Regions from separate parts of the Janthinobacterium sp. SUN033 genome, predicted to be linked through region 1. Evidence: predicted binding sites of a transcription regulator. Region 1 holds the regulator's gene; each other region holds the start of a gene.
What was found. Region 1 encodes FNR, which switches genes on or off when oxygen is low (the NO sensors DNR and NnrR bind a similar motif). Its sites were predicted from a motif close to TTGATNNNNATCAA; they were not measured.

Region 1 (3,093 bases):
ATGCTGCCTTCGCCATCTTCCTTCAGCAGCCGGGTCGTCGTCAGGTTGGCGTTCGGCTTGCGCGGTTGCAGCAAGCGGCTGGTATCGGGGTGCAGCACGTAGCGCGGCACGGCGCCGCGCGTGAGAATGAAGTAATAGCCGTTCTTGCCGATCTTTTCCGAGCGCAGGCGGCCCAGCAGGTTGTCCTTGTACAGGCGCAGCACGCCGATCACCACGCCGGCCACCTGGCCATCGGCGGCCAGCACGGGCGCCACCATCTGCACGATGGGCATGCCGCTCGACTTGCCCAGCATCGGTTCGGTGATCATGGGCTGGCGCGTGCGCAGGACGGTCTGGAAATACTCGCGCTCGGCGACGTTGATGCCGGCGCGCCCCGCTACCTCCGGCATGTCGGCCACGACGGCGCCATGCGCGTCGAGCACCAGCACGTCATCGAACAGCACCAGCATCGAGCGGCGCGAATAGTATTCGCGCAATTGGGCGGGCCGGGCGATCAATTCCGGCGGCTGCTGCCTGGCCGTCAGGGTGACGATCTGCAGCAGCATGCCCAGCTTGTCGTCGAGCTCGGCAGCGGTGCGGGTGATCAGGGACGATTGCTGGCTCAGCAGTACTCGGGTGAAGTCGTCGCGCATGTGCTGCACCTGGATCATGGTGACCAGCGCGATCATGGCGATCGAGGTCAGGCTGGTGGCCAGCGCGACTTTTGCTTTAATGCCGAGAGGCTTCATGATTTCCTTTTCAGTACCGGGCGGCACAGGCGGCAGATAATGCTGTCAGGAATTTTCCTATCAATGCCCCAGCTTGGCAAGCGCCGCCGCGCAAATTGCCCGTCCCGGATGGGCTTTTGACGATGTTGCCATATAATTAAAGGCTGGACGTCGTTTATTCGCCGAATTTACGGTGAAATTGGCATACGGCAACCCTGTATGCGGCTGTATGCAGTAAACTTGTTGTTGCATTTTCTAAAAGGTACCGACATGACTGAAGCGCTACTCACTCCAACCTTGCCCACCGTGAACGTGGAGGCGTTGCGTGCGCGATGCTCGACCTGCAGCATGCATCAATTGTGCCTGCCGATGGGCCTCGATGTGGGCGATATGGACAGGCTGGATCAGATCATCGGCCGCCGCCGCAAGATCGTGCGCGGCGCCTCGCTGTTCCGTATCGGCGACTCGTTCCAGAACCTGTATGCGATCCGCCTGGGGCATTTCAAGACGTACCAGATCAATCCGGGCGGCGAAGAGCAGGTGACGGGCTTCCAGATGGCGGGTGAACTGCTGGGCATGGACGCCATCAGCGCCGACCGCCACCACTGTAATGCGGTGGCTCTGGAAGACAGCGAAGTGTGTGAAATCCCGTTTTCCAGCCTGGAACAATTGCTGGGCAATATGCCGACCCTGCTGCGCCATTTCCACCGCATGATGAGCCAGGAAATCACGCGCGAGCAAAGCGTCATGCTGTTGCTGGGCAATATGCAGGCGACGCAGCGCTTTGCCGCCTTCATCGTCAACCTGGCGTCGCGCTATGAAGCGCGCGGCTATTCGGGCAGCAATTTCCAGCTGCGCATGTCGCGCGAGGAAATCGGCAACTACCTGGGCCTGACCATCGAGAGCGTCAGCCGCCTGCTGTCGAAGTTCAAGAAGGAAGGCTGGCTGCGCGTCTCCAATCGGGAAATTGAAATCCTGCAGCCGGCCAAGTTAAAAGCCATTACGGCCGGCACGGACGTCTGCAAGTAAGACTTACAGTTCCTCGTCCGCATGCAGCGCGATGCTGCGCTGCAGGGGCCAGGTCCAGATGCCGGACAGGCGCCACTCGCGTTTGTCGTTTTCCACCAGCACTTGCCAGCGGCTGCGCTCGAGCATCGGCAGCGCCACGGAAAAATTGCCGGCTGCGTCGGGCTGCACCAGCACCTTGATATCCTTTTCCGGCAGGGTCGCATGCGCCAGGTGCAGCTGCAAAGGCGCCTGATAGGCCTTGCCGAAGCTGTGCACGGAACCGGTCAGGCGTGCTTGCGCCACGTCATACGACAGGCGCGTATCCATCGCCAGGTCGCTGGCGATCGTGTCGCGCTTCAAATCCTGGTTGATCGCCTTGCCCTGCTTGTAATAATCGCCCACCACCAGCGCATCGGGCTGCGTAAACGCGATATAGCCCATGAAGCTGCCGACGACCACGGACAGGCCGGGGCCGATCATCAGCAGCCATGGCCAGCGATGCTTGTACCACGGTGCAACGGGTGCTTGCAGTTTCAGACTGTCGGACATGGTATTTCTCCTGTGTAAACGGCCAATCCCCGTGCGGGGACCGGCCTTCCTGCAACTTCGTGGCGGCGGCGAGGGCACCCGGTCCCCGTCCGCCTTTCCTTGTTAACGTGGCACGATGAATACCGCGCTTTCACGCACATGCAGCGATGGGTCGTCCAGCGATTGCAATTCGATCGCAATCTTGTTCGAGCCCTTCTCTCCCACGCCGTGCGGCACGCGCAGGCGGATGGGCCAACCCAGCGTTTCCGTCGGCTGCAAGGTCACTTCTTCGCGCGTCAGCAAGGTCAGGCCCGGCAAGCCGGAAGCGCTGATTTTGAAATGCTGGCTTTGCTCCGACGTGTTCATGATCTGCAGGCGGTAGACGTTTTCGATCATGCCGTCTTCCACTTCGCGTCCCATGGAACCGCGGTCGCGGATCACGTCCATTTTCAGGGGCGTGCGCAGGGCCAGCGAAGTACACACGGCGATGATGATCAGGGCCAGGATGGAAGTGTAGATCAAGACGCGCGGGCGCATGGCGCGCTGGCGTATCTGCTTCGAATTGAAGTTGTTTTCCATCGCATGGTCGGTACTGTAGCGTACCAGTCCCCGTGGCCGGTCGACCTTGTCCATCACGCTGTTGCAGGCATCGACGCAAGCGGCGCAACCGATGCATTCATACTGCAGGCCGTTACGGATATCGATACCGGTCGGACACACCTGCACGCACAGGGTACAGTCGATGCAATCGCCCAGCTTGTCGTTGTTGCCGGCCTTCTTGCTCATGGCGCCACGTGGTTCACCGCGCTTGGCATCGTAGGTGATGATCAAAGTGTCCTGGTCGAACATG
Region 2 (3,093 bases), on a different contig from region 1:
GACTGCACCAGCTGCATGAACAGTTCGCGCTCGTACTTCAAGCCCTCGTCGAATTTCATCGTCACGGCGGCCGCCACGGCATCGACGCATTTCAGCGGTGCGGGGAACGGGCCGGACATGGCTTTCACGGTATTGCGCGAAAACTGCAGGAACGCTTCGTGGTTCGGGTAATCGACCTTGCGCTCGCGCACTTTCGGCAGCGGGCGCACGTCGCCCACTTTCGTGGCAAAGGCCACGGCGGCGGCCAGCAAGTCCGCGCCGGGCGCGATGACTTCGTCGAACAGGGCCGTGCCGGCCAGTTTTTCCGACGCCACGGGCGTGCCCGAGACGATCATGTTCAAGGCCATTTCCAGGCCCAGCACGCGCGGCAGGCGCTGCGTGCCGCCCGCGCCCGGCAAGATGCCGAGTTTGACTTCAGGCAAGGCCATCTGCGCGCCAGGCGCGGCCACGCGGTAGTTGCAGCCCAGCGCCAGCTCCAGGCCGCCGCCCATGCAGACGCTGTGGATGGCTGCCACCACGGGCTTGGTCGATTGCTCGACGACATTGATCAAGGTGTGCAGCGTTGGTTCCGTGAGCGCCTTGGGCGAATTGAATTCCTTGATATCGGCGCCGCCCGAAAAGGCCTTGCCGGCGCCCGTGATGACGATGGCTTTGACGGCGTCGTCCGCCAGCGCCTGGCGGATGCCGGCCACGGCGGCCGTGCGCGTCGCCAGGCCCAGGCCGTTGACGGGCGGGTTGGCCAGGGTAATGACGGCAACGGCGCCGTTCACTTGATATTCAGCACTCATGTCTCTTCCTTGTTGGTCTATAGGTTTTTGCTTGGCGATGAGGTGGTTGCAAGGGATGAAGCTGCACTATACCGCATAAAAGAACGCTCGTATTATTTTTGTCGTGCGCGCGCCGGCGCCAGCATGGTACGCCATGGTACAACATCATTTGCGGAAAGATTCTGCTGCATGCAGCAAGGTCCAGTAGAAGCTATCACTTGAATATTCATTTAAATAATAAAAGCACAATAATAATAACGCCGTTTTATTATGTAAGAAAATGCGTTTGTTATATGCCGGCATGGGCCAATTACGACAGTTTTTACATTATTTATTCCCGCCCCTTGTTTTTCGCCAGATGCTGGGGAATAATAAAATTGTTGATACAAATCAATACTCTACAATTTATCTACAATAAGGCATACCGCAGGAAAAACACTGGCGGCCGTTCTGCGCGCACATTCTCACCGATTATCACCAGATGTCGACCGCGGCAATAACATTGCTGCCTTTTATGGATAGCAGTAAAAGTAATAGCAGCGGCATTATCGTTCCCATTCCTCTTCTCACCCCGAAGGAAATACTATGGACGCAGCCAGCCATGTCAGCCACTCCCAGGATCTGGACTTACAAGCGATAAATACTGCACTGAACCGTGTCCAGGCCGTGATCGAATTCGAACTCGACGGCACCATCCTGCATGCGAACGACAATTTCCTGCGCGTCGTCGGCTATACCCTGGCGGAAGTACAAGGCAAGCACCATGCCATCTTCTGCGACCCCGAATATGTCAAGACGGATGAATACAGCAACTTCTGGGCCAAGCTGGGACGTGGCGAGTTCGACCATGGCGAATACAAGCGCCGCGCCAAGGATGGGCGCGAAGTGTGGATCAACGCGTCCTACAACCCCATCCTCGACGCGGACGGCAAGCCGTATAAAGTCATCAAGTTTGCCACCGACATCACGGCCACCAAGCGCCGCAACGCCGATTACGAAGGCAAGATCGACGCCATCAGCAAGGCCCAGGCCGTGATCGAATTCCGGCTCGACGGCACCGTCCTCGACGCCAACGACAATTTCCTCAAGTCCGTCGGCTACACGCTCGACGAGATCAAGGGCAAGCACCACCGCATGTTTTGCCTGCCCGACTACGCCAACAGCGACGACTATGCGCAGTTCTGGCACAAGCTGGGGCAAGGCCAGTTCGACGCGGGCGAATACAAGCGCGTCACCAAGGACGGCCGCGAAATCTGGCTCAACGCCTCGTACAATCCCATTTTCGATACGGAAGGCCGGCCCTTCAAGGTGGTCAAGTTCGCCAGCGACGTCACGGCCCTGAAAAAGCGCAACGCCGAGTACGAAGGCAAGGTCAGCGCCATCGGCAAGGCGCAGGCCGTAATCGAATTCGACATGCAGGGCAATGTGCTGGACGCGAACGACAATTTCCTCGCCGTCATGGACTATGACTTGAGCGATATCAAGGGCGAGCACCACCGCATGTTTTGCGAACCCGAGTATGCGAGCAGCGCCGAGTACAAGAAATTCTGGCAAAAGCTCAACCGCGGCGAATTCGACGCGGGCCGCTACAAGCGCCTGGGCAACCATGGCAAGGTGGTGTGGATACAGGCCACCTACAACCCCATCCTGGACCTCAACGGCAAGCCGTATAAGGTGGTCAAGTTCGCCATCGACATCAGCGAACAGGTGAACCTGGAAAACAGCATCCAGTCCAAGGCCGCCAACGACAGCCGCAAGGTCAATGCCCTGCTCGAATCGGTGGCGCGCGCGGCGCAAGGCGACCTGACCTGCAATATCGTGCCCGAGGGCGACGAGCCGATCGACCTGCTGGCCGGCGGCATCAGCAAGATGATCATCGACTTGCGCGGCGTGATCGGCAACGTGGTGTCGGCGGCGAACGGCTTTGCCGACGCCTCGCACGCGATCGCCGAACGGGCCACGGGCGTGGCCGTGGGCACGCAGGCGCTGGGCGCCACGGTGGAAGAAATGAACGCCTCCATCGACGGCCTGACCTTTTCCATCAATTCCATCGCGGAAAACACCTCGAACGCCGATTACCTGGCGAAAGCCACGCAGCAGGAAGCGGAAGCGGGCGCGCGCGCCGTCGCCAAGTCGATCGAAGCGATGGACTTGATCAACCGCTCGTCGGAAGACATCGGCGAAATCGTCAAGGTGATCAGCGAAATCGCCAACCAGACCAACATGCTGGCCTTCAATGCGGCCATCGAGGCGGCGCGCGCGGGCGAGCACGGCCTGGGCTTTTCCGTCGTCGCCGACGAGGTGCGCAAGCTGGCCGAGCGCTCTT
Region 3 (3,093 bases), on a different contig from region 1:
CCTTGATCACCAGCGGTTCGCCGGCCAGCATGTCGAGTTCGATCACGCTTTCCGGGCCGATGGCCATCAATTCTTCCAGCGAAATGCGGGCCGAACCCACTTCCAGGGTCAGGGTGACGGGAATCTTGCGCATCATCTGCGGAATGTCGCGCCGCGCGCGGCCGCTGGCCACGTCGGACACGTCGCCCTGGTCGATGATCATGTCATCGCCCAGGTCTTCCAGCAGGGTTTCGCTCTGGTTGGTATCGGTCATATTCATATTATTCGACATCTTCAAAGGAGGTTAAACAGAGCTTGCCCTTGTGTTCGGAAACAGCAGCTGTAAAGAGACGGGAGTCGTCGAGCATGACGTCGGTGCGGCTGAGGCTGACGGGAATCACGTCGCCCACGCGCAAGTCGAACAAGGCACCCAGCTGCACCTGTTTGCTGACAAGACGGCCTTCCAGGGTCACTTGCAGGCGCGACGCGAGCGGACGCACGCTGCCACGCAAGGCTTTCTTCGCCTGCGCGCGCTCTGGCAGCAAGCCGCGCAGCACGTCGGCCATCAGGCGCTTGTCCAGCGAGAACCAGAACTGGCCGCTCTGCCCCGCCTCGACGTCGCTGAGCGCCACCGTGACGATCCAGCTGCCGCGCGCCGGATGCACGCCCGACTGCGCGGCGACCTCGGCACTGGTGTCGATGTCGCTGCTTTTGCCCAGGGTTTGCAGGTTCTTGTGCACGCGGGAGAACAAACTGTTCACCAACTGTTGTCCAAGCACCACAGCGAGGCGCTCTTCCGTGGCCGTCACGCGCACCTGCGCAGGATCGGGCAGCGCGCCCTTGGCGCCGGCACTACCATAGCGATAGTTCAGCACGCTCAAGAGTATCTGCCGTTCGAGGGCAAAGCCCGTCTGGCTGGCCGGCGTGGAGAAACTCAGCCAGCGGTTCACGCTGTCCTCGTTTTCCACGCGCGACAAGGTCACGGCATCGATCTGGAAATTCCCCCAGTAGCGGCGACTCATCGGCTGGCGCAGGGCCACGGCCAGGTCGTCGCGCAGCTGGGCGCCGAATACATGCAGCAAATGGACAGGACGTCCAAGCAGACAGGAATCGAGGACTTGATGGCGCACAGTTTGATCTGTCTTGGTAAGGATTGTCATGTAGTGGTCATGTCGGTATTGCGGTGGCAGAACAAATTATACGGATCGCCCGAAATTAAATACAGCATCATCTTGACCTAGCGTACCGGTCTGCAAGCAAACGATTGCGCATCGTATCGCATGCTGGATGACTACGGTGCTGAACAATACATGAAAAAGCTAAATATTGCCATGTATCAATATTCCTTGAGGCAATCCTCTCTTTACTTTATAGTTGCCGCGAGGTAAGCTTATAGCGACAAAATATAGATTTGCAGTGCGCCATTCCGCTTACCTGATTCCGGTTTTTATGGCAGTTTCCAGTCCCGCTTATTGCCACCAGAAGAAACTTTTATCAGATAATTATTAGTTGTCATGGCCATGTGAATCACGTCGGCGCAGGTCTGCCGGGTTTGTTTGAATCTGCTTGAGCGGATGGTGTGGCAACTGATAAAACTGATGGGCCCTGTAAGCGGGCCGGGCAAGATGGCGCGGGATGTCATGCCTGCCGGAATGGCAACACCAGTAATTTCTGATTGATACGTCACCGCATATTGAAAGTAGAGGGCACGATGAGCAACGAACTCGCAGGTCTGATCAAGGCCGATCTGGCAGCACTGAGCAATGACGCGCGCGCCCTGGGCGCCAGCATCGCGCCCGCCGCCCAGTTCGGCGCGCCGGAACAATCCGGCTTCTCCTTTGCGCAAAGCATGAAAGACGCCATCGGCAAGGTCAACGGCGATGACCGCATGGCGGCGCAGAAAATGAGCGACGTCGACAGCGGCAAGAGCGACGACATGGTCGGCGCCATGCTGGCCAGCCAGGAAGCGAGCCTGTCCTTCTCCATGTTGATGCAAGTGCGCAACAAGGTCATGGGCGCCGTCGACGAACTCATCAAACTGCCTCTGTAATCTTCACGTCCTGATCCACGCCCAGCCTCCCAGCGAAAGTTACCCCAAGTGATTACCCCCATGAAGTCCGCATTTGCGCGCTGGCGCCTTGGTGCCCAGCCCGCCATCCCGCCCGCCCTGCTGAAAAACCTGGTTCCCATCGTCGTGCTGGCCATCGGCATCACCGCCATGGTGACCATGTATGCCTGGCGCGACCAGGCCAACTACAAGCCGGTGTTTGGCGCGCGCGAAAAAGTGGCCGTGACGGACATGATGGCCACGCTGGACGCCGAACACATCCCCTACCGCCTGCATCCGGACAGCGGCCAGGTGCTGGTGCCCGACGCGATGCTGGGCAAGGTGCGCATGCTGCTCGCCTCGAAGGGCGTGACGGCGCAACTGCCGGCCGGCCTGGAGCTGATGGACAAGAATGACCCGCTGGGCGTATCGCAGTTCGTGCAGGACGTGCGCTTCCGCCGCGGCCTGGAAGGCGAACTGGCGCAAAGCATCATGACGATGGACGCGATCGCTTCGGCGCGCGTCCATCTGTCGATTGCGAAATCGACATCGTTCGTCGCCAGCGACGGCGACAAATCGTCCGCCTCGATCGTCGTGGCGCTGAAACCGGGCCGCACCCTGGCGCCGGAACAGATCGCCGCCGTCATCAACATGGTGGCCGGCAGCGTCGCCAGCCTGGCGCCAACGCGCGTGAGCCTGGTCGACCAGGGCGGCAACCTGCTGTCCGCGCACGTCGACCTGACGGACGGCTTCGACGCCTCGGCCGCCGGCAATGAAGGCGCGAAACGTTTCCAGGATGAAATCCGCCGCAACGTCACGGGCTTGCTCGGCCCCGTCATCGGCGAAGACAACTTCAAGCTCAGCGTGACGGCCGCCGTGAACAACGACCGCGTGGACGAAACGCTGGAAAAATACGGCGAAGCCCCGAAAGTGACGAGCGAAGCGATGCGCGAAGAGCAGGAACGCAACCGCACCGTAGCCGGCATTCCCGGCAGCCTGTCGAACCGTCCGCCGGCGGCGGCCGTGCCGGCACCGGCCGACGCCGCCGGCGCCGCACCCGCCGATGG

Region 2: OX460_RS04520 (PAS domain-containing methyl-accepting chemotaxis protein) is a predicted target of FNR. The motif match lies at 1,148-1,161, and genes of this name have one in related genera.
Region 3: OX460_RS08265 (FliM/FliN family flagellar motor switch protein) is a predicted target of FNR. The motif match lies at 1,306-1,319, and genes of this name have one in related genera.

Annotation. Positions count from the first base shown of each region.
Region 1 is NZ_JAPQNV010000004.1:731,217-734,309, forward strand. Features, by position in the region: gene OX460_RS20400 (response regulator) at 1-728, opposite strand, end outside; gene fnr (fumarate/nitrate reduction transcriptional regulator Fnr) at 978-1,736, shown strand; gene OX460_RS20410 (FixH family protein) at 1,740-2,264, opposite strand; gene ccoG (cytochrome c oxidase accessory protein CcoG) at 2,367-3,093, opposite strand, start outside.
Region 2 is NZ_JAPQNV010000001.1:965,943-969,035, reverse strand. Features, by position in the region: gene OX460_RS04525 (3-hydroxyacyl-CoA dehydrogenase NAD-binding domain-containing protein) at 1-788, opposite strand, end outside; gene OX460_RS04520 (PAS domain-containing methyl-accepting chemotaxis protein) at 1,353-3,093, shown strand, end outside.
Region 3 is NZ_JAPQNV010000001.1:1,801,757-1,804,849, forward strand. Features, by position in the region: gene OX460_RS08260 (FliM/FliN family flagellar motor switch protein) at 1-259, opposite strand, end outside; gene OX460_RS08265 (FliM/FliN family flagellar motor switch protein) at 261-1,139, opposite strand; gene OX460_RS08270 (flagellar hook-basal body complex protein FliE) at 1,691-2,029, shown strand; gene fliF (flagellar basal-body MS-ring/collar protein FliF) at 2,090-3,093, shown strand, end outside.